3 regions of the Isoptericola sp. NPDC060257 genome follow, and region 1 is predicted to be linked to each of the others. Evidence: riboswitches for the same ligand, from Rfam matches in the RefSeq annotation. Region 1 holds a riboswitch; each other region holds the start of a gene.
The links. A riboswitch is a leader RNA that binds a small molecule or an ion and turns the genes downstream of it on or off. The one in region 1 is predicted to bind S-adenosylmethionine.
Positions count from the first base shown of each region.

Region 2: it holds a riboswitch for S-adenosylmethionine, as region 1 does, so the genes downstream of both, ACFWEK_RS06260 (LLM class flavin-dependent oxidoreductase) here and ACFWEK_RS04120 (methylenetetrahydrofolate reductase) in region 1, are expected to answer to the same signal.
Region 3: it holds a riboswitch for S-adenosylmethionine, as region 1 does, so the genes downstream of both, ACFWEK_RS19740 (NADPH-dependent FMN reductase) here and ACFWEK_RS04120 (methylenetetrahydrofolate reductase) in region 1, are expected to answer to the same signal.

Region 1 covers NZ_JBHXAW010000028.1:14,450-23,083, reverse strand. The annotation lists gene ACFWEK_RS04130 (FBP domain-containing protein) at 1-250, opposite strand, end outside; gene metE (5-methyltetrahydropteroyltriglutamate--homocysteine S-methyltransferase) at 537-2,951, opposite strand; gene ACFWEK_RS04120 (methylenetetrahydrofolate reductase) at 2,980-4,026, opposite strand; SAM riboswitch class I at 4,032-4,138, opposite strand; gene ACFWEK_RS04115 (NADP-dependent oxidoreductase) at 4,232-5,143, opposite strand; gene ACFWEK_RS04110 (YbdD/YjiX family protein) at 5,185-5,439, opposite strand; gene ACFWEK_RS04105 (carbon starvation CstA family protein) at 5,423-7,693, opposite strand; gene ACFWEK_RS04100 (NYN domain-containing protein) at 7,850-8,634, shown strand, end outside.
Region 2 covers NZ_JBHXAW010000048.1:6,848-15,481, forward strand. The annotation lists gene ACFWEK_RS06240 (ABC transporter substrate-binding protein) at 1-352, opposite strand, end outside; gene ACFWEK_RS06245 (amino acid ABC transporter ATP-binding protein) at 441-1,265, opposite strand; gene ACFWEK_RS06250 (amino acid ABC transporter permease) at 1,262-2,371, opposite strand; gene ACFWEK_RS06255 (DUF1684 domain-containing protein) at 2,368-3,300, opposite strand; gene ACFWEK_RS06260 (LLM class flavin-dependent oxidoreductase) at 3,395-4,657, opposite strand; SAM riboswitch class IV at 4,994-5,107, opposite strand; gene ACFWEK_RS06265 (GTP pyrophosphokinase family protein) at 5,412-6,140, shown strand; gene ACFWEK_RS06270 (MmcQ/YjbR family DNA-binding protein) at 6,147-6,515, shown strand; gene ACFWEK_RS06275 (LacI family DNA-binding transcriptional regulator) at 6,529-7,140, opposite strand; gene ACFWEK_RS06280 (PfkB family carbohydrate kinase) at 7,237-8,166, shown strand; gene surE (5'/3'-nucleotidase SurE) at 8,200-8,634, shown strand, end outside.
Region 3 covers NZ_JBHXAW010000350.1:5-3,784, forward strand. The annotation lists partial or broken gene ACFWEK_RS19730 (nitrilotriacetate monooxygenase) at 1-340, opposite strand, end outside; gene ACFWEK_RS19735 (flavin reductase family protein) at 355-921, opposite strand; gene ACFWEK_RS19740 (NADPH-dependent FMN reductase) at 918-1,511, opposite strand; SAM riboswitch class IV at 1,533-1,666, opposite strand; gene ACFWEK_RS19745 (DoxX family protein) at 1,806-2,360, opposite strand; gene ACFWEK_RS19750 (MazG nucleotide pyrophosphohydrolase domain-containing protein) at 2,509-2,928, shown strand; partial or broken gene ACFWEK_RS19755 (DNA polymerase IV) at 2,975-3,780, shown strand, end outside.

The DNA of each region.
Region 1 (8,634 bases):
ACATGGCGGCGCGGCGCGGGCCGGTGCGCTCGGCGGCACGCAGGAGGACGCCGACGGGCTCGGCGTCCGGCTCGTCGTCGAGCGTCATGACGACGTACGCGGAGAGGGGCTGCTTGCGGTCGCGCCAGCCCAGGTAGTCGAGGCGGTCCCAGTCGACCTCGGCGAGGTCGGGGACGATCATGCGCTGGCGCTCGCTGCGGGTGGCGTTGACGAGGGAGGCGCGGAGCTGCTGCTCGGTGAGCGGGGTCATGGGGGATCGGCTTTCAGGTGAGCGGGGGTGGGCAGGACGAAGCCCCGCACCGCCTCACCTGCCGGCCCCCGCGGGGCTCAGACGGAGGCGGTGCCGGGGCAGGCGGGACTGCCCGAGCAGGCCTGGTGGCCCACCCCGCTCCCTGCGACGCCCGGCATCGCTGTCTCCTCGCTCGTGGAAAAGTCGTGGTCCGCTCGCGCCCCGAGGGCACGACCGGCCCTTCCATGGTGGCACGGGACCGTCGCCCGGGTCGACGTCTATTGCGTCACCCGGGCGACGGCGCCGGTCAGAGGGTCGAGCGGACCTCGCGGGCGGCGGCGACCAGGTGCGCCAGTGCCGGCTCGACCTCCGCGTACCGGCGGGTCTTGAGCCCGCAGTCCGGGTTGACCCACACCAGCGCGGGGTCGATCGCCTTGACGGCGAGCGCCAGCAGCTCGGTGACCTCGTCGGACGACGGCACGCGCGGGGAGTGGATGTCGTAGACGCCCGGCCCGATGCCGCGGGAGTACCCGGCGTCGGCGAGCTCCGGCACGATCTCCATCCGCGAGCGGGCGGCCTCCACGGAGGTGACGTCCGCGTCGAGGCCGTCGATCGCGCCGATCACCTCGCCGAACTCCGAGTAGCACAGGTGGGTGTGCACCTGCGTGGCCGGCGCGACGCCCGACGTCGCGAGCCGGAACGAGCCGACCGACCAGCGCAGGTACTCGTCCTGGTCCGCGCGGCGCAGCGGCAGCAGCTCGCGCAGGGCGGGCTCGTCCACCTGCACGATGCCGATCCCCGCGGCCTCGAGGTCCGCGATCTCGTCGCGCAGCGCCAGGCCCACCTGGTTGGCGGTGTCGCCGAGCGGCTGGTCGTCGCGGACGAACGACCACGCGAGGATCGTCACCGGGCCGGTGAGCATGCCCTTGACCGGCTTCTCGGTGAGCGACGCCGTGTACGCGGACCACTCGACCGTGATCGGCGCCGGGCGCTGCACGTCACCCCAGAGGATCGGCGGGCGCACGCAGCGCGACCCGTACGACTGCACCCAGCCGCTCGCCGTCACCGCGAAGCCGTCGAGCTGCTCGGCGAAGTACTGCACCATGTCGTTGCGCTCGGGCTCGCCGTGCACCAGCACGTCGAGGCCCAGCTCCTCCTGCAGCGTCACGACGCGCCCGATCTCCTCCCGCATCGCGGCGGAGTAGTCGGCGTCGGACAGCTCGCCCTTGGTCCACGCGGCCCGGGCCTTGCGGATCTCCGGGGTCTGCGGGAACGAGCCGATCGTCGTCGTGGGCAGCGGGGGCAGGTCGAGCCGCGCGGCCTGCGCGGCCGCCCGCTCCGCGTACGGGCCGCGGGCGAAGTCGGCGTCGGTGAGTGCCGCGGCCCGGTCGCGCACCGCGGGCACGACGACGCCCGCCGCCGTCGCGCGCGAGGCCACGGCCGCGGAGGACGCGTCGAGCGCGTCCGCGACGGACTCCCGGCCGTCCGCGAGGGCCACGGCCAGGGTCGCGACCTCGCCCACCTTCTGGTCGGCGAACGCGAGCCAGTCGCGCAGGCGCGGGTCGAGCGTGGTGCCCGCGGCCGTGACGTCGAAGACCTCGTCCTCGACGTCGTGCGGCACGTGCAGCAGCGACGTCGACGTGCTGACGGTGAGGGCCCCGGCGCCGAGGCCCCGCAGCGACTCGACGACGTCGAGCTTGGCGGCCAGGTCGGCCCGCCAGACGTTGTGCCCGTCGATCACGCCCGCGACGAGGGTCTTGCCCTCGAGGCCCGGCACCAGGCCGGCCGGCACGGCGCCCTTGACCAGGTCGATCGCGATCGCGTCGACGTCGGTCGCGGCGAGGAGCGCGAGGGCGTCCTCGTGCAGGCCGCCGAACGGCGCCGTCACGAGGATCGCGGGCCGCTCGCCCGCGGCGTCGTCGGAGGCGGTGTCGTCGGTGGCCCTGGCGAGGTCGGTCGCCAGGGTGCGGTACGCCGAGGCGATCGCCGCGTGCAGGCGCTCCGCGGGCACGTCGAGGGAGTCCGTGACGAGCGCGGGCTCGTCGAGCTGCACCCACGGCACGCCGACGGCGGCCAGCGCGCGCAGCAGGTCGGCGTACGCGGCGACGACGTCGTCGAGCCGGTCGAGCGGGTGGAACCCGTCGCCCGCCTCGTCGGCCGCCTTCGACAGGGCGAGGAACGTCACCGGGCCCACGAGCACCGGGCGCGTCGTGACGCCGGCCTCCTTGGCCTCGGCGTACTCGCGCACGATGCGGTGGTCGGCGAACGAGACCGGCGTCGTCTCGCTGATCTCCGGCACGAGGTAGTGGTAGTTCGTGTCGAACCACTTGGTCATCTCGAGCGGGGCGTCCTCGCCGCGGCCCCGGGCCACGGTGAAGTAGCCGTCGAGCTCGAGCGAGCCGTCCTCGTCGTCGAGCAGGTCGCGGAACCGCTCGGGAACGGCGCCCAGCAGCGCGACGACGTCGAGCACCTGGTCGTAGTAGGAGAACGACCCGGGCACGGAGCCGTCGTCGGGGTTCAGGCCGAGGTCGACGAGACGGCGGGCCGTCTCGCGGCGCAGCGTGCCGGCCGCGACCTCCAGGTCGACGGCGTCGGTGCGCCCGGCCCAGAACGACTCCACGGCCTTCTTGAGCTCGCGGCGGCGCCCGATGCGCGGGTAGCCGAGGATCGTGCCACCGGGAAATGCCGTGGCGGGGGTGGGGCTTGTCGATGTGGTGGACATGAGCACTCCAGAGTTCGGGCTCCGCGCGTCAGACGGCGGGAGCCTGGGTCGGGATGCTCGGTACCCACGGCCTTCTGGCCAGGTCCGCGCCGTCCGACGTGGCGTCGGCCGGCGCCGGTCCGCCGAGGTGGACACCCTCGAGCAGGTCCAGAGCGGGACGGTACTTGTTGAACGTGTACACGTGGATGCCGGGTGCGCCCGCGTCGAGCACGCGCTGTGCGAGCTCCACGGCGCGCGCGGTCCCGTAGGCGTGCTGGGCCTCCGGGTCCGGCAGGGCGTCGAGCGCGTCCAGCAGGTGCCGGGGCGCGCGGACGCCGGTGAGCTCCTCGACGCGACGGAGCCGGCGCGGCTCGGTCGTGGGCAGCTGCCCGGCGAGGATCGGGATCGTCACCCCGGCCGCGCGGGCCTCGGCGACGAAGTCGGTGTAGGAGCCGGCCTCGTAGAAGAGCTGCGTGATGGCGAAGCTCGCCCCCGCGTCCTGCTTCTCCTTGAGGCGCCGGACCTCCTGGGCCCGGGTGGTGCCCGCCTGCACGTTGCCGTCGACGAACGTCGCGACGGCGATCGTCATCGGGCGGGCGGCGCCGCGCAGCGCGGCCCCGGGGTCGGTCGCGCAGCGCCGGGCCTCGACCTCGCGCAGCAGGTGCACGAGCTCGATCGACGACGCGACGCCGTCGGCGGGCGGCGCCCAGTCCGGCTGGTCCTTCGGCGGGTCGCCCCGCAGGGCGAGGAACGCGCGGGTGCCGGCGTCGAGGAAGTCGTCGATGACGGCGGAGACGTCCTCCCGGTGCGCGCCCACGCAGGTCAGGTGAGCCACGGGCAGGACGGGCGTGCCCGCGAGCAGGGTGGACACGACCTGGCGTGCGGTCGCCCGGTCACCGCCGCCCGCGCCGTAGGTCACGGACACGAAGTCCGGGCGCGCGGCCACCAGCCGGCGCGCCGTCTCCCAGAACTTGGGGGCGGCGTCCGGCCGGCGCGGCGGCATGAGCTCGAACGAGACCGTCGGGCGTGCCGGCAGCGCCGGGTGAACTGCCGGCTGAGCTGCCGGGGTGGGCGAAAGGGATGCCTCTGCGACCATGCGTCACTCCATCGATCCTGGCGTGAGCACCTTCGTCCTCGGGAGGCTTCCGTCGGAGAACGGGTTGCTGCGGCGTCGTCGAGCCAGGACTCTCGGCCGCTCTGGATGGCTTGTCACGCGATCGTACGCAGCATCCGCGATACGGGCGAGGATGAGACCGCCTGCTGAGACGATCGCCGATGCGGATCGGGCGGGAACGCCCTGCTCAGGGCACCAGGACGACCTTGCCGCCCGCGCGCCCGCTCTCGACCAGCTCGTGCGCCCGCGGGGCGTCGGCCAGGGGCAGCACGGCGCCGACGGTGGTCGCCAGCTCGCCGCGGGCCAGGGCGTCGACGGCCTCGGCGAGCTCGCCGGCGTCGCGCTCGGACCGCCAGCTGGCCTGGACCCCGAGGTCCGCCGCGGCGTCGTCGGCGATGGTGACGATCCGGTCCGTGCCGCCGCGCAGCGCGATCGAGTCGGGGAGCACGCCCGCGCCGGTGGTGTCGAGGACGGCGTCTACGCCGTCGGGGGCGAGGGCGCGCACCCGTTCCACGAGCCCGGCGCCGTAGGTGGTGGGCGTCGCGCCGAGCGCGGCGACCCTGTCCTGGTTCGGCGGCGACGCCGTGCCGATCACGCGGGCGCCGCGGCGGACGGCGAGCTGGACGACCAGCGCGCCCACCGCCCCGGACGCCCCGTGCACGAGCAGCGTCTCGCCCGGCCGGACGTCGAGGAGGCGCAGCACGCGGGTCGCGGTCTCGGCCGCGACGGGGACCGTGACGGCGTCGGTCGCGGCGAGCCCGTCGGGCACGCGCGCGAAGACCGACGTGAGGGCGAGCTCCGCGTACCCGCCGCCGACGGCGAACCCGACCACGCGGTCGCCGGGCGCGACGCCGGTCAGGCCCTCCCCGGCGGGTGGGCCGACCTGGTCGACGACCCCCGCCACCTCCAGCCCGGGCACGACGGCCGACGTCGGCGCCGGGGCGCCGGTCGCCCCGGCACGCGACTTCACGTCCCAGCCGTTGACGGCGGCCGCCTCGACGCGCACGCGCACCTGGCCGGGCCCGGCCTGCGGGTCGGGGACGTCGGCGAGGTGCAGCACCTCGGGGCCGCCGTGGTTCTCGAACACGATCGCGCGCACGCGCCCATCCTGGCGCGGCGGGCGCCGTCGCGCCCGCCCGCTCAGCAGCAGCGCGAGCCGGGGTTGCGGTCCTGGGCCGCGTAGTGCTCGCGCCAGAACTCGCGCTCGCCCATCGGCTCCCGGTCGGGGTGGGCCGCCCGCTCGTGCGCCACGTACGTCGCGTAGGCGCCCTCGCCCATCACCTGCCGCACGTACCAGCGCAGGTTCGTCCACCCCGCCGACGCCGCCCGGGCCAGTGCCCGGACGGCGTCGCGCGCGGTGGCGCCGACGGTGCGGGCGTCAGTGGTGCCCGGCACCGCTGGTCTCCCGCAGGCCGGCGTCGACCCACTCCTTCTCGATCCGCTTCTCCTCGGCCGTCGCGAAGAGGTTCGCGGGGGCGAACCGCCGGGACGCGACGGGCGCGTCCTCGTGGTTCTCGCCGCCGCCGTCGCGGAACGCCTTGATCGTCACGACCACCGACGCGAGGATCACGACGATCGACAGCACCACGAACACGATCGACAGGGTGCCCTGCACGAAGGTGTTGCGGACCACGGCCTCCATCGCCGCGACGTCGGGGGCGGTGCCGAACGACGTCTCCCCGGCTGCGAGCGCGTCCTGGAACGCCCGGTGCTGCGCCCAGTACCCGACCTGGGGCACGTCCGAGAAGATCTTCTCGAACGACGCCCAGATGGTGATGAGCGCCGTGAAGGCGAGCGGCACGGCCACGATCCACAGCCACGCCCAGTAGGCGCGGCCGCGCTTGGCGACGATGGCGAGCACGACGGCGAGGGCGATCGCCGCGAGCAGCTGGTTCGCGATGCCGAACAGCGGGAAGAACGTGTTGATGCCGCCGAGCGGGTCGGTGACGCCGAGATAGAGGATCGTGCCCCAGCCCGCGACCATGATCGCGGTGCAGACCCAGACCCCTGGTCGCCAGCTCACGTCCTTGAACCGCGGGGCCACGTTCCCGATGGTGTCCTGCAGCATGAAGCGGGCCACGCGGGTGCCGGCGTCGACGGCGGTGAGGATGAACAGCGCCTCGAACATGATCGCGAAGTGGTACCAGAAGCCCATCATCGCGGTGCCGCCGACGAGCTGGTGCATGATCGTCGCCAGGCCGAGCGCGAGCGTCGGCGCGCCGCCGGTGCGGGACACGATCGACGGCTCGCCCACCTGGCTGGCCAGGGTGCTCAGGGTGTCGGGCGTGAGGTTGACGCCGGCGAGGCCGAGCGAGTTCACGAACGCGACCGCGCCCTCGATGGTGCCGCCCGTGGCCGCGGCCGACGAGTTCATCGCGAAGTACACGCCCCGGTCGATCGAGATCGCGGCGACCAGCGCCATGATCGCGACGAACGACTCCATGAGCATGCCGCCGTAGCCGATGAAGCGCGTCTGGCGCTCCTTCTCCACGAGCTTCGGCGTCGTGCCCGACGAGATGAGCGCGTGGAACCCGGACAGGGCGCCGCACGCGATCGTCACGAACAGGAACGGCCACAGGTTGCCGGCCACGACCGGGCCGGTCTCCGAGCCGGCGAACTCGCTGATCGCGGGCACCGAGATCTCGGGGCGCACGATGACGACGGCGCCCGCGAGGACCACGATGACGCCCACCTTCATGAAGGTGGACAGGTAGTCGCGCGGGGCGAGCAGCAGCCACACCGGCAGGACGGCGGCCACGAAGCCGTAGACGATGACGCCGACGGCGATCGTGGTGCGGTCGAGGGTGAACACGTCCGCGCCCCACGCCGTGTCGGCGACCATGCCGCCGCCGATGATCGCGGCGAGCAGCAGGACGAAGCCGATGAGGGAGACCTCGGTGATCTTGCCCGGGCGCAGGAACCGCAGGTAGACGCCCATGAACAGCGCGATCGGGATCGTCATCGAGACGCTGAACACGCCCCACGGGCTCTCGCCGAGGGCGTTGACGACCACGAGGGCCAGGATCGCCACGATGATGATCATGATGAGCAGGGACGCGACGATCGCGGCGACGCCGCCGATCCGCCCGAGCTCCTCGCGCGCCATCTGGCCGATGGTGCGGCCGCCGCGGCGCATGGAGAAGAACAGCACCGTGTAGTCCTGCACGGCGCCCGCGAGCACCACGCCGACGATGATCCAGATGGTGCCGGGCAGGTACCCCATCTGCGCGGCGAGGACCGGGCCCACCAGCGGGCCGGCGCCGGCGATGGCGGCGAAGTGGTGGCCGAACAGCACGCGGCGGTCGGTGGGGACGAAGTCCTTGCCGTCCTCCTGCGTCTCGGCGGGGGTGGCGCGCCGGTCGTCGGGGCGCGTGATGTACCGCTCGATGACCTTCGAGTAGAAGCGGTACCCGATGAGGTACGTGCACACCGACGCGAAGACGAACCAGATCGCGTTGATCGTCTCGCCGCGGACCAGCGCGATCATCACCCACGCGACGCCGCCGAGCAGCGCGATCGCCGCCCAGAGCGCGATCTTCGCGGGCGTCCAGCGGGGCTTGAGGTCCTCGGCCGGGACGGCCGTCGGGGGGAGCGCAGGGTCGGGGACGATGTCGTCCGTCGCCGTGGTGGCTCCGGGATCTGCTGACAAGGTGAGCCTCCAAGGCGTCGCGTCGTCGGGACCCGACACAGGATAGGGGGTGAAGAAAGGGTGACGGAACGCCCGGAACCTGGACGGTGCGGTGACGGCCGTGGTAACCGACCCCCGGGCCCGCGGTGGAGCACGCGACGCCGTAGCCTGACGTGCATGGACACCGAAGAGCGCCTCGCCGTCTTCCTCGACTACGAGAACCTGGCGCTCGGCGCCCGCGACCACCTGGGCGGCATGCAGTTCGACTTCAAGCCGATCGCGGACGCGCTCGCGGTGCGCGGTCGGGTCGTGGTGCGCCGCGCCTACGCGGACTGGTCGTACTTCGACGAGGACCGGCGGATGCTGACCCGCCACCAGGTCGAGCTCATCGAGATGACGCAGCGCATGGGCGCGTCCCGCAAGAACGCCGCCGACATCAAGATGGTGGTCGACGCGATCGAGATGGCGTTCGAGCGCGAGTACATCACCACGTTCGTCATGTGCACGGGCGACTCCGACTTCTCCCCCCTCGTCCACAAGCTGCGCGAGCTCGACAAGAAGGTCATCGGCGTCGGCGTGGAGAACTCCACGTCCCGCCTGCTGCCGCCCGCGTGCGACGAGTTCCTCTTCTACGACCGGCTCGAGGGCGTCGACGTGCCCGACGAGTCCGAGGCGTCCGCGCCCAAGCGGTCCGGGCGCGGCGGCAAGGGGGCCGGCCGGTCCGGCGGCGGCCGCGGGGGCCGGGCCAAGACCCCCGCCCCGGTCGAGGCCCCGGCGGAGGCGGAGACCCCCGCTCCCGCCGAGGAGTCCGCGCCCGCGACGTCCGGCGCGACGTCGGGGACCCGCCGTCGCAAGAAGGCGCCCGCGGCCGAGGCCGCCGTCGAGCCCGCGGCCGAGCCCGTCGAGTCCGTGGTCGAGACGGACCTCGAGCAGGAGGACGCGGCGCCCGCGGGCGAGGACGC
Region 2 (8,634 bases), on a different contig from region 1:
TCTCGTTGCCGATGGGGGTCTTGTCGTCGTCGGCGAAGAAGCCGAGCGGCGGCGCCGCGCCGGCGCTCACGGCCACGACGAAGTCGTCCTTGTCCGCGAACGCCTCCGGCAGCAGGCCGACGGCCTCGGCCGACTCGGTCGACCGGATCCGGTCCTGGTCGGGGCTGGTGCTGACCTCGAGCCCGGCTGCGGCGGCTCCCTCGGAGCTGGTGCCGGCGGGGGCCTCGGCGCCGTCGCCGGTGCCGGCGGCCTCGGGGGCCGAGGTGCTCACACCGGCGCAGGCCGTGAGTGCCAGCAGGGGGACGGTGGCGAGCAGGGCGAGCGCGCGGGCTCGGCGGGTCGGTGCGGTCACGGGTGTCTCCAGGGGATGGGTGTGCGGCCGGGGCCGCAGGTCAGGGGGATGTGAGCGGTCGTGGGAAGGCGTCTGGGGCCGGAGAAGGTCAGAGGACCTTGTCGAGGAAGGCGCGGGTGCGGGCGTGGCGCGGGCGGGAGAGCACCTCGGCGGGCGGCCCCTGCTCGACGACCACCCCGCCGTCCATGAAGACGACGTTGTCGGCGACCTCGCGGGCGAAGCCGATCTCGTGGGTGACGACGACGAGGGTGGTGCCGGTGCTCGCGACGTCCTTGATGACCTCGAGCACCTCGCCGACCAGCTCGGGGTCGAGCGCGGAGGTCGGCTCGTCGAAGAGCAGCACCCGGGGCCGCAGCGCGAGGGCGCGGGCGATCGCGACGCGCTGCTGCTGCCCGCCGGACAGCTGCCGTGGTCGCGCGTCCGCCTTGTCGGCGAGCCCGACGCGGTCGAGCAGCTCGCGGGCCTCGGGCACCACCTCGGCGCGGGAGCGGCGCTGCGCGGACAGCGGCGCCTCGACGACGTTCTCCAGCACGGTGAGGTGCGGGAACAGGTTGAAGTTCTGGAAGACGAAGCCGATGCGGGTGCGCTGCCCGAGGATCTCCCGCTCCTTGAGCTCCTGCAGCACGTCGCCCCGGCGGCCGCCACGTCGGGTGTGCCGGCGTCGGTAGCCCACGAGGTCGCCGTCCACCGTGACGAAGCCGGCGTCGACCTTCTCGAGGTGGTTGATCGCGCGCAGCAGCGTGGACTTGCCGGAGCCCGACGGCCCGAGGACGACGGTGACGGTGCCGGGTTCGAAGGTGAGGTCGACGTCCCGGAGCACCTCGAGGGTGCCGAAGCTCTTGCGCAGGCCGTGCACCTCGACCCGGCCCGCCGCGCCGTCGTGCGCCGTCGTGCGCGTCGTCGTGGCGGTCATGCGGGGCCTCCCGAGGTGCGGGTCGTGCGGGTGAGGACGCCGACCCGGGCGCGGGCCGCGAACGCCGGCGGCACGTGCGAGGGCACCGGGCGGCCGGTGAGGCGGGCCACGGCCACGGCGGACGACCAGCGCAGCCGCTGCAGGGGCGTGGGCGGCAGGGTGCGCACGGCGCCCTTCGCGTAGTGCCGCTCGACGTAGTACTGGACGATCGTGATCAGCGTGGTCAGCACCAGGTACCAGATCGCCGCGACGATGAGCAGGGGCACGACCTTGCCGTTGCGGCCGTAGATGACGGACGCGATGTAGAACAGCTCGCCGTACGCCAGGACGTAGACGATCGACGTGCCCTTGAGCAGGCCGATGACCTCGTTGACGGCCGTCGGCACGATCGAGCGCATGGCCTGCGGCAGCACGATGCGGGTCACCTGGCGCCGGCGCGGGATGCCGAGCGACGCGGCCGCCTCCTGCTGCCCCTGGTCGACGCTGAGGATGCCGGCGCGCACGATCTCGGCGGAGTACGCGGCCTGCGAGAGCCCCAGGCCCAGGATGGCGGCGCCGAACTTGTCGATGACGCCGAGGGTGTCGAACCAGAGGAACTCGGGGCCGAACGGCACGCCGAGGCTCAGGTGCGGATACAGATAGGCGAGGTTGTACCAGAGCAGCAGCTGCAGCAGCAGGGGCACGGAGCGGAACACCCACGTGTACGCCCACGACACCCCGACGAGCAGCGGCGAGCGCGACAGCCGCATGAGCGCCAGCACGGTGCCCAGCGCGAAGCCCACCACCGACGCCGCGGCCGTGAGCCGGATCGTCGCCCAGGCGCCGGACAGGATCGAGGGCCAGGTGAGGTACTGCGCGACGACGTCCCACTCCCACCGGTCGTTGGTGAGCAGCGAGCTGACGACCATCGCCAGCAGCACGGCCACGCCGGCCGTCGCGACCCAGCGCCCCGGGTGGCGGGCGGGGACGATGCGCAGGGCCGCGTACGGGGTGGCCGCGGCGTCCCGAGCCGGTGCTGCGGGCCCCGGACCCTGTGCGCCAGGAGTCTGTGTGCCAGGAGTCTGTGCGCCAGGAGTCTGTGCGCCAGGCGTCGTGACGGCGGTCATCGCGGCGCCCTCTCCCCCGCCGTGACGGCGAACGGGACGTGGTTGCCCGGGGGCGGGGCGGGGCACGTGCCGTGGTCGCTGAACGCGTACGGCAGGTTGACGGCGTGGTTGAGGTCGAGGCACGCGACGCCCGTGTCGCCCGGGGTCAGGGACCCGGGGAGCTCGGGGCGCGCCACGCGCCAGGGCGCGACGCCAGGGGCCTCGTCGCTGAAGAGCAGCGTCGGGGCGCCCCCCGGGGAGCCGGTCAGGACGAGCGTGACCGTCCGGTCGCCGCGCGTCAGGTCGAGCTCGCCGACCGCCTGCAGCCGGTGCACCAGGCCGGGGCGGGCGGCCCCGACCACGAGCTCGCGGGGTTCGTCGTACAGGCGGACGGGCGCCTCGACCTCCCACGAGGGGTCGTGGTCGAAGACGGGCACCCCGGCGAAGTCGAGGCGCGTGCGGGCGTGCGGGTCGCGCAGCCGGATCGCGAGGCGTCCGGTGCGCCGCACCAGCTCGATCGCCACCGCGGCCGTCTCCCCTGCCTGCTGGTGGTCCGGGTCGGCGCCGTCGACGGGCTCGCGCCCGGAGGGCAGGAACGTCCCCAGGACGACGCTGCCCCCCTCGGGGACGTCGCCGTCGTACGCGCCGTCCACGACCTCCGGCCCCCGGACCCGGGGACCGCCGGTCTCCCCCGGCCGCAGGTGCGCGCCGGCGGCGTCGGCGAGCCACAGCCCGGGCACGCCTGGCAGCGGCTCCGGTCGCGAGGGCAGCCAGTGGAACCCCGCCAGGCTCAGCCAGCCGTGGGGCGCGGCGAGCGCGCGCTCGCGGTCGGCCCGCCGGCGCGCGCGCCGGGCCACGGCAGGACCGGCGGCAGGATCGGCGGCCGGTGCGTGGGCAGGGGCGCCTGCGGGGTCGGTGGGGCGGACGCGCGGTGCGTCGGTGACGGTCATCGGGGACCTCCGGTCACAAGAGGGCGTGCGGCGTCGCGGCGGGTGTCGGCGACGCGGGCGGCGGGGGCGACGTGGCGGGCGTGGGTGCGGGCGGTCACGCGCGCACCAGCCGGGAGTCGGCGGTGCGGCCCGCCCGGGCGCGCGGCCGCGCGTGCGCCGACGCGGGGGCGACGACGGCGCTGCCGGCGCTGCCGGCAGGCCCCACGTCCGGCAGCCCGAGGGTCGCGCGGAGCGTGCGCGGCGCCGGTGACGCCACCGCCCGCACGCCGTCGCGCACGAGGCGCGGGAGCACACCGTCGACGAGGGCGTCCAGGTCCGGGCCGAGCGACGAGGGCCGCAGCAGGAACCCGTCGGACGCGCCGGCGTCCCGCCAGTCCACGATCGTCTCGGCGAGGTCGTCGGGGGTGCCGGCCACCACGAGCAGCCCGCCGGAGATCTCCGGGCCCTCGAGGGCCTCGACCAGCTCGAGCCGCGCCTGCGCGCTGGCGCGGTCCTCGGCCAGCACGACGTACGCCTCGGTGAGCACGCGCAGCGTGTCGGGGTCGCGGCCCGCGGCCTCGGCAGCGTCGCGCAGCCGGGAGCGCAGCCGGACGGCGCGGGCCGGCGCGGTGGCCGCGACGCGCACGACGTCCGCCGTCCGGGCGGCGAGGTCGAGCGCGGCCTCGCTCCGGGCGGAGACGACGACGGGCGGCCGGCCCTGCCGCGTCCCGGCGCCCCGGGGCCCGTCGGCGGCCCGGCTCTCGGCAGGCCGGTGCCGGCGCACGGCGAAGCGGATGCCGTCGTGGTCCACGCGGAAGCGCCCCTCGTCGTCGACGGCGACGGCGCCGGCGGTGTCACCCGCGTTCGGCCCGGTCCCCGTCGCGAGCCCGTCCCAGTGCCGCACGACCTGTGCCGCGACGCCGCGGGCCTGCTCCGCCCACGCGTCGTCCTGCACCACGGCGCCGGTGGGGAGCCCGACCTGCCACCCGGCACGGCCGGAGCTCGCCTGGTCGACGCGGGCGACGGCCTGGGCGACGTGCGCCGGGTCCACGTGCGCGGTGTCGACGGCGGCGACCAGCCCGGCCCGCGTCGTGTGGGGGGCCACCCGTGCGGCGGCCACGGCCGCGTCGAGCCGCCCGGTCACCTGCCGCCGGCCCGGGTGCAGCAGGAAGCCCTCGTCGAGGGTGACGAGGTCGAGGCCGCCGCCGTCGGCGGTGCGCACGAGCTGGACGAAGCGCTCGGCGTCGAACGACCGGGGCTGCACGATGCCGCGCGCTCGGTGCACGCCGGGCCGGGCGCCGGCCGCCGTGAGGTCGACGCCGACGACGAGAGCGGACGGGGTGCTGGGGGTGGACGTCGAGGGCAGGGAGGAGGGCACGTCGGCTCCGATCAGGGCGCGGCGGACGGACGCACTCGGGCGCGGGTCGTGGACCTGCGGGTGCGCGCCACCGCCGGGAGGGCACGGGGAGGAAGGCCCGCCGGGACCGGCGGGCGGGGCCGTCTGCGGCCGGGGCCCGGCAGGTGCCGGGCCGTCGAGGAGGGTCGTCCGCCGCGAGGGGCGGACGATCAGGCCGCGATCAGCGGCGTCGACACCACGCCCGGGCGGACGCCGAGGTCACCGGCGAGGCGGACGGCACGTGCCGGGACGACAGGGGGCGCACGGTGGTGGCGTCGCGGTGCATGCTCGTCCTCTCCTGCTCCCCGCCGGGGCGGGGGTCGCGTGTTGCCGTGCCGTCGGCGACGGCCGGCCTGGTCCTCACCCGGGGCACCCGCCCGCGCTGGGGGTTGCCGTCCGACGAGCCGGGGCTTCGCGTCGGAGCTCGTGACCACCCGGGACGTCCGGCCGCACCACCTGGGGCGCCGCGGTCGTCCGACCCGGTGCGCAGGAACGTAGGTCTCCGGAAGGGGGGTGTCAACAGTTCGTCCCGACCGTCTCGAATACCGAACAGTCCCGACCGGTTTTATCGGATTCTCGAGCGCCAGGAAACCTGGCTACCGTGGTGCCCGTGAGCCAGGACGCAGGGCAGGACGCACGGCAGGACGCACGGCAGGACGCACCGCACGAGCACCGGGACGGCGCCTCCCAGGACGCAGCACCGGAGACCCCGCACCACTCCCCCGAGGCCGCGGAGATCCGGGCTCTCGTCGACCGCCTGCGGCGGCTCGTGCTGACGTACAAGTTCGGGATCGACGAGGTCATGACCAAGATCTCGATCCTGCGCGACGAGTTCCGGCACATGCAGAACTACAACCCGGTCGAGCACGTCAGCTCGCGCCTCAAGTCGCTCGAGTCGATCGTCGCCAAGTGCCGGCGCAAGGGCATCCCGCTGACGCCCGAGGGCGTGCGCGAGCACATGTTCGACGTCGCCGGCGTGCGGGTGACCTGCAGCTTCGTCTCCGACATCTACAAGGTGCGGGACATGCTCATGAACCAGGCCGACCTCACGGTCCTGGAGGAGCGCGACTACATCGCCCACCCCAAGGCGAACGGCTACAAGTCCCTGCACCTCATCGTGCAGGTGCCGGTCTACCTGTCCGACCGGGTCGAGCACGTCATCGTGGAGATCCAGCTGCGCACCATCGCCATGGACTTCTGGGCGAGCCTGGAGCACAAGATCTACTACAAGTACGCGCGCGACGTGCCGCGCCACCTCACGGACTCGCTCAAGCTCGCCGCCGACGTCGCGTCGTCCCTCGACAGCTCCATGGAGCGGATCCACGACGAGGTGAAGGCGATCGCGGGCGCCGAGGAGCCGGTCGAGCACCGCGACTCGCTGCTCACCCCCGAGGAGATGCTCCGCAACTTCTGGAGCGCCGCCGAGGTCGAGGGCGACGCGCTGCGCACGTCCCGACAGGACTGACACGGCGTGGGCCCCACGCAGCACCAGGACGTCGCCGCCGCCACCGCGCTCGCGCTGCCGGGCGTCACCCGCACCTGGCCGTTCGGGCCCGAGCACGACGTGTTCAAGGTCCGGGCGAAGGTCTTCTGCATGACCACGGAGGTCACGGGCACCCCGCTCGTGACGCTCAAGTGCGCGCCCGACGACGGCGAGGCGCTCCGCCAGGAGCTCGAGACCGTGACCGCCGGCTACCACATGAACAAGCGCCACTGGATCTCGCTGGCCGCGGGGCCGGGGATCACGCGGCGCCTGCGGCCGATCGACCTCGACGACACGGAGCGGTTCCGCACCGGACTGAGCGAGCTGATCGACGGCCGGCCCCCGGCGGGCGGCTGATCCTGCCGGCCGGTCAGGACGGGCCGGCGGTGCTCGCGCGCACCACGAGCCGCGGCTCGCACGTGACGAGCCGGTGCCGGTGGGCCTCGGGCCCGGTCTCCAGCTCCTCCAGCAGGAGCCGCACCGCCTCCCGGCCGACCGCCTCCCCCGGCTGCCGGACGGTCGACAGCGGGACGGCGGAGTCCCACGCGGCGCGGTTGTCGTCGTAGCCGATGATCGCGACGTCGTCCGGCGCCCGCAGCGAGGACGACAGCAGCAGCGACTGCAGCACGCCCACGGCGAGCAGGTCGACGTACGTGCTCTGCTTCTCCTTCGACATGTCGGAGTTCGCCAGCAGCAGGTTCAACCCCGCCCGGCCGGCCTCCTCCTCGGCGCCTCGCGCGATGTCCAGGAAGTAGGAGTTCGCGAGGTCGATGATCACGAAGCCGAGCGTCGAGCTCCGGCCGGCCGCCAGCGACCGCGCGACGCCGTTGCGGACGAACCCGAGCTCCCGGATCGCGGCCTCGACCCGGGCCCGGGTCGCCGGGGTGACGCGCACCGTGCCGTTGAGGACGTTCGACACCGTGCCCATCGACACACCGGCGGCGCGCGCGACGTCCGAGATGCTGGGGGACGAACGTCTCACCGGGGTCGTCGTTCCTCGGGCCGGCGGGTGGGGACGAGAGGAAGGCTCGGGTCGTCCCCTCGGGCGGGCACGGGCACCTGCGCCTACGGTCCAGGCATGCCGTCCACGCCCAGGGTCTGCGTCATCGCCCCCGAGCCGCTGCTCACGATCGAGATCGAGACCGACCCGGTCCGCGACGCGCCGGAGGTCCACGTCCACCCGGGCGGTCAGGGACTGTGGGTCGCGACCATGGCACGGTCGCTGGGCGCCGAGGTCGTGGTGTGCGGGGCGTTCGGCGGAGAGACCGGCGAGATCGCCGCGCACCTGGCCCGCACCCGCGAGCTGGAGGTGCGGCCGACGCGTCGCGGCGGGGGTGGCGCCCTGGTGCGGGACCGCCGCCACGGAGACGATCCCCACCACGTGGTCATGCCGTCGGTGCCGCTCGACCGGCACGCGCTGGACGACCTCTACGGCACGTCGTTGGTGGCGGCGCTGGAGGCGGACGTGTGCGTGCTGACCGGGACCCAGCACGGCGTCGAGCTGCCCCAGGACTACCTCACCCGCCTCGCACGCGACGTCGCGGCCTCGGGCACGCCGGTCGTGGCTGACCTGAGCGGGGGCCTGGCCGCCGCCATCGACCGCGCGACGCTCTCCGTGCTGAAGATGAGCCACGAGGAGATGGTCGACGACGATCTGGCGGACGCCGACTCGGTCCCCGCCCTCCGGGCGGCCGCCGGCCGTTGGGTCGCCGACGGCCTCGACGCGTTCGTCGTCTCCCGGGCCGACGAGCCGACGCTCCTGGTCACCGCCGACGGCACGGCCGCGCTGACCACGCCGCCCGTCTCGACGGTCGACCACCGAGGCGCGGGCGACTCGATGACGGCCGGCGTCGCGGTCGGTGTCGGCCGCGGGCTGCCCGTCGTCGACGCGGTGCGCCTCGGTGCTGCGGCGGGCGCCCTCAACGTCGCCCGGCACGGCCTCGGCACCGGCAGCCGCGCGGAGATCGAGAGCTTCGCCGAACGGGTCACGGTCGACGATCTCGGGTGACACCGGGACCACCGCACGACAGGAAGGACCACGATGCTGGCACTGGTGACGAACGACGACGGGATCGACTCCCCTGGTCTCGCGGTCCTCGCGCGCTGCGCGGTCTCCCTCGGCCTCGACACCGTCGTCGTGGCCCCCCGCGAGGAGTCCTCCGGCGCGTCCGCCGCGCTGCACGGTGCGCAGGAGGGCGGTCAGCTGATCGTCGAGCAGCACGAGGCTCCCGGGCTGCCCGCGGGCCTGCGGTCTCTGGCGGTGGCCGCCGACCCCGCTCTCATCACCTTCGTGGCGGCGTACGGGGCGTTCGGCGACGTCCCCGACGTCGTCCTGTCCGGGGTGAACCGCGGACCGAACGTGGGCAACGCCGTCCTCCACTCCGGCACCGTGGGGGCGGCGCTGTCCGGGGCCTCGCTCGGGATGCGGTCTCTCGCCGTCTCCCTCGACGCGGCCGCGCCCGAGCACTGGGACACG
Region 3 (3,780 bases), on a different contig from region 1:
CGAGGGAGGCGAGCTGGGCCGCGACGTGGAACGGCTCCGGGTAGGTGGCCGGGACCTGGGGCACCAGCCCGATCGTGGTGGTGGTGCGGGCCACGAACGCCGCGCGGGTGACGGCGTCGAGCCGCGCCGAGCCGGGCGACCCGGCGACCGCGGGCAGCAGCGCGTCGGCGAACGTCGCGAAGGTGACGCCGGCGTTCTCGGCCCGCCGCACGCTGCGGGCGAGGCGAGGCGCGCCGACGGTCTCGGCCGGCGTGAGGCCTGTCGCGGCGGCTGCCGCCGGGTGGGCGCCCGCGCCGTCGACGTCGAGCCCGACGACGAAGGGGGTGGTGAGGTCGGTCATGTGTCGTGGTCCCGTCAGATCGCGGACTCGTCGCCGAGCCGGTGGTAGGTGCGGTCGAGGTAGACCAGGGGTGAGGTCCCGTCCGACCCGGACTGCAGCGCGCGCAGCGAGACCAGGTAGCTGTCGCCGACCGGGGTGCGCTGCAGCACGCGGGCGCGCACCCAGGAGACGGCGCCGTCGATGACGGGCTCGCCCGAGGGAAGTGCCGTCCAGCCGCCCCCCGCGAAGCGGTCGATGCCGCTGGTGGCGAACCGGGCGGAGAGGTCGTCCTGGTGATCGGCGAGGAAGCTGATCGCGAGCGTGCTGGCCGTCGAGACGGCGGGCCAGGACGACGAGGTGGACGCCAGCGAGAACGCGAGCAGGGGCGGTGCGGCGGACACGGAGATCACGGACGTGGCCGTGAACCCGACGGGGCGGCCCGCGTGCTCGAGCGCGACGACGGCCACGCCGGCCGGGTGCTGGCGGAACACCGTCTTGAACTCGTCAGGGGACAGCTGGGGCTCGTCCTGCTGGGCCAGGAGCTCCTCGATCCCCGAGAGCGCGGACAGGTCGGTGCGCTGGTGGGCGTGCTCCGTGGTCACAGGGCGGCTCCCGTCAGCTCGGTGGTCGTGGGGGTGGTGGTCGTGGCGGCCGGCGGTGCGGGGACGCCGGCGGCCCGGCGCAGCGGCGTCGCCCAGCGGGCGAACCAGGGGTCCAGCGCCTCGCCGAGGTCCGGCAGCTGGGCCTCGGTGAGGGTCAGGGTGCGGGTGGGCACGACCGCACCCAGCTCCACGAGCACGGGCCGCAGGTGCGCCTCGCCGGCGAGGGCGTGCGCCGGGTTGCCGGACACGACGAGCGGCACGACGACGACGCCCGCCAGGCCGTCGGGCCCGTAGAGGTCGAGGAACGCCTTGAGCAGGCCCGTGTAGGAGGCCTTGTAGACGGGGGTCGCGACGACGGCGACCGTGGCGCGCGCCAGGCGCTCCTTCGCCGCGTCGGCGGCCGGGTGCGCGGCCGTGAGGATCTCGCCCGCGAACGCCGCGAGCTCGATCGTCGCCACGTCCGCGGCGCCGAGCAGCTCGGCGACGCGGCGGGCGGCGGTCTCCGCCGCGGTCAGGGTGCGCGAGCCCGCGCGCGGGTTGCCGGAGACCACCACCACGGAGGGGGTGGCGGGGCGGGTGTTCTCGGTCATGGGTCGTCCCTCGCAGTCCGTCGATCACGCTTGCCGCACGGCGTCTCGGCCCGCGTGCGCGGACCGGCCGGCGGCCAGGTCATCTCCCGGAGCACCCCGCCGTGACGTGGGGTTGCTGCCCAGCCAGCCGGGGCTTCGCGCTGGGGCTCGTGACCTGGGCGGAGGTATAGCAGCCGATCCGGCGAGCGCCAGCGCCGTCCGGAGACTTCTCACCATCCGGACACGCCGACGCGCCGGAGCCTCCGGCCGGGGGACGGCCGGAGGCTCCGGGGTGGTGCGAGGGCGTCTGACTCGTCAGGCCTCGAGGCGCAGGCGCGCGCCGAGCGCGACGGCCGCGACGACGGCGGCGCCCGCGACCAGGACGACGTCCTTGAGCACGTACTGGCCCAGCAGGGTCATGCCGTGCCCGAACAGCTCGTCGCCGAACAGCGCGACGGGGGACAGGATGCCGACCATCGCCACGGCGAGGGCGACCAGCCCGACCCGCAGCAGGCGGCCGGAGATCAGCGTGAGCCCGATGAAGGTCTCCATGACGGCGACCAGGACGACGGCGGTCGTGGCGGGGACGAACCCGAGCGTGAGCGTCTCGACGGTGCGGCCCGCGATCTCCTCGGCGGGGCTGGCGCCCGGGAAGAACTTCAGGACGCCGAAGCCGAGGAACACGAGCCCGAGCGCGACCCGCAGGGCCGGGACGGACCACCGGGTGAGGAACCGGGCGAGGGCGGTCACGGCGACGTCGAGCCGCAGCGCCACCTGCTCGGCCAGGGCGTTCGGGAGGCGACGGGCGGCGGGGGCGCCCGGGGCGCGGGTGCCGGCGGTCGTGCGGTGGGTCGGGGTGGAGACGGACATGGTGGTGCTCTCTTCCAGGGGGAGGCGCGACCCGGGGGTGGTCGCCCTGGGAGAGAGCGGCCCACGGCGCCGGGAATGCGCGCGCCCCCGGTTTTCGCCCGGTCCTCACCCGCTCGACGACGCACCGGGGACCGCCTACGGTGCCGGCATGGACCACGAGCCGATGCGACGTGTCGCCGAGTTCCGCGCGGCGTTCGACCTCGAGGTCGAGACCGCCCGACCCGGTCTGGCGGAGCACCGCCGGGCGCTGCTGGCGGAGGAGTCCGGGGAGGCGGCGGAGGCGCTCGCGGACCTCGCGACGGGGCTGGCCGAGGGCGGCGACGTCACTGCCGCGTACCGGGCCGTGGCGAAGGAGCTGGCCGACGTCCTCTACGTCACCTACGGCGCGGCCGACGTGCTGGGGATCGACCTGCCGGCGGTTTTCGTCGAGGTCCACCGCTCGAACATGAGCAAGGTGGACGCGGACGGCCGGGTGCTGCGGCGGTCGGACGGCAAGGTGCTCAAGGGGGCGGGCTACCGGCCGCCCGACCTGGGCGACCTCGTCGTGCCGCCGGCGGGACACGCGTAGGTCCCTGCACGGCGCGGACCTCCGTGACGTGACGCAGACTCGGGGCATGGGCGCGCGCCGCTTCCGCTGGGTGCTGCACGTCGACCTCGACCAGTTCCTGGCCGCGGTCGAGCTGCTGCGGCGCCCGGAGCTCGCGGGCAGGCCCGTGATCGTCGGCGGACGCGGCGACCCGACGGAGCGCGCGGTGGTCTCCACCGCGTCGTACGAGGCGCGGGCGTACGGCGTCCGGTCGGGGATGCCGCTGCGCGTGGCGGCCCGCAAGGTGCCGGACGCGGTGATCCTGCCGGTCGACCACCCGGTGTACGAGGCGGCCTCCGCGCAGGTGATGGCGGCGCTGCGCCGTCTGGGCACGGTGGTCGAGGTCCTCGGCTGGGACGAGGCGTTCCTCGGGTACGACGGGGAGGCCCCGGAGGAGTTCGCGCACGCCGTCCAGCGGGCGGTGCTCGACGCGACCGACCTGCGCTGCTCGGTCGGGATCGGCGACACCAAGGTCCGGGCGAAGATCGCGACAGGGTTCGGCAAGCCGGCGGGCGTCTACCGGCTCACCGCGGAGAACTGGTTCGAGGTGATGGGGGAGCGCCCGACCGCCGACCTGTGGGGCGTGGGCTCCCGGGTGTCGAAGCGGCTCGCGGCGCACGGCATCGACACCGTCGCGCAGCTCGCCGCGGCGGACGACGCGGTCCTGGTCGGCGAGCTCGGGCCGCGGATGGGCGCCTGGTACGGGGAGCTGGGCCGCGGGGAGGGCTCCGCCGTCGTCGACGACACCCCGTGGGTGGCCCGCGGGCACAGCCGGGAGACCACCTACCAGCGCAACCTCACGACGGCCGACCAGGTCACGGCGGCGCTGCGGGA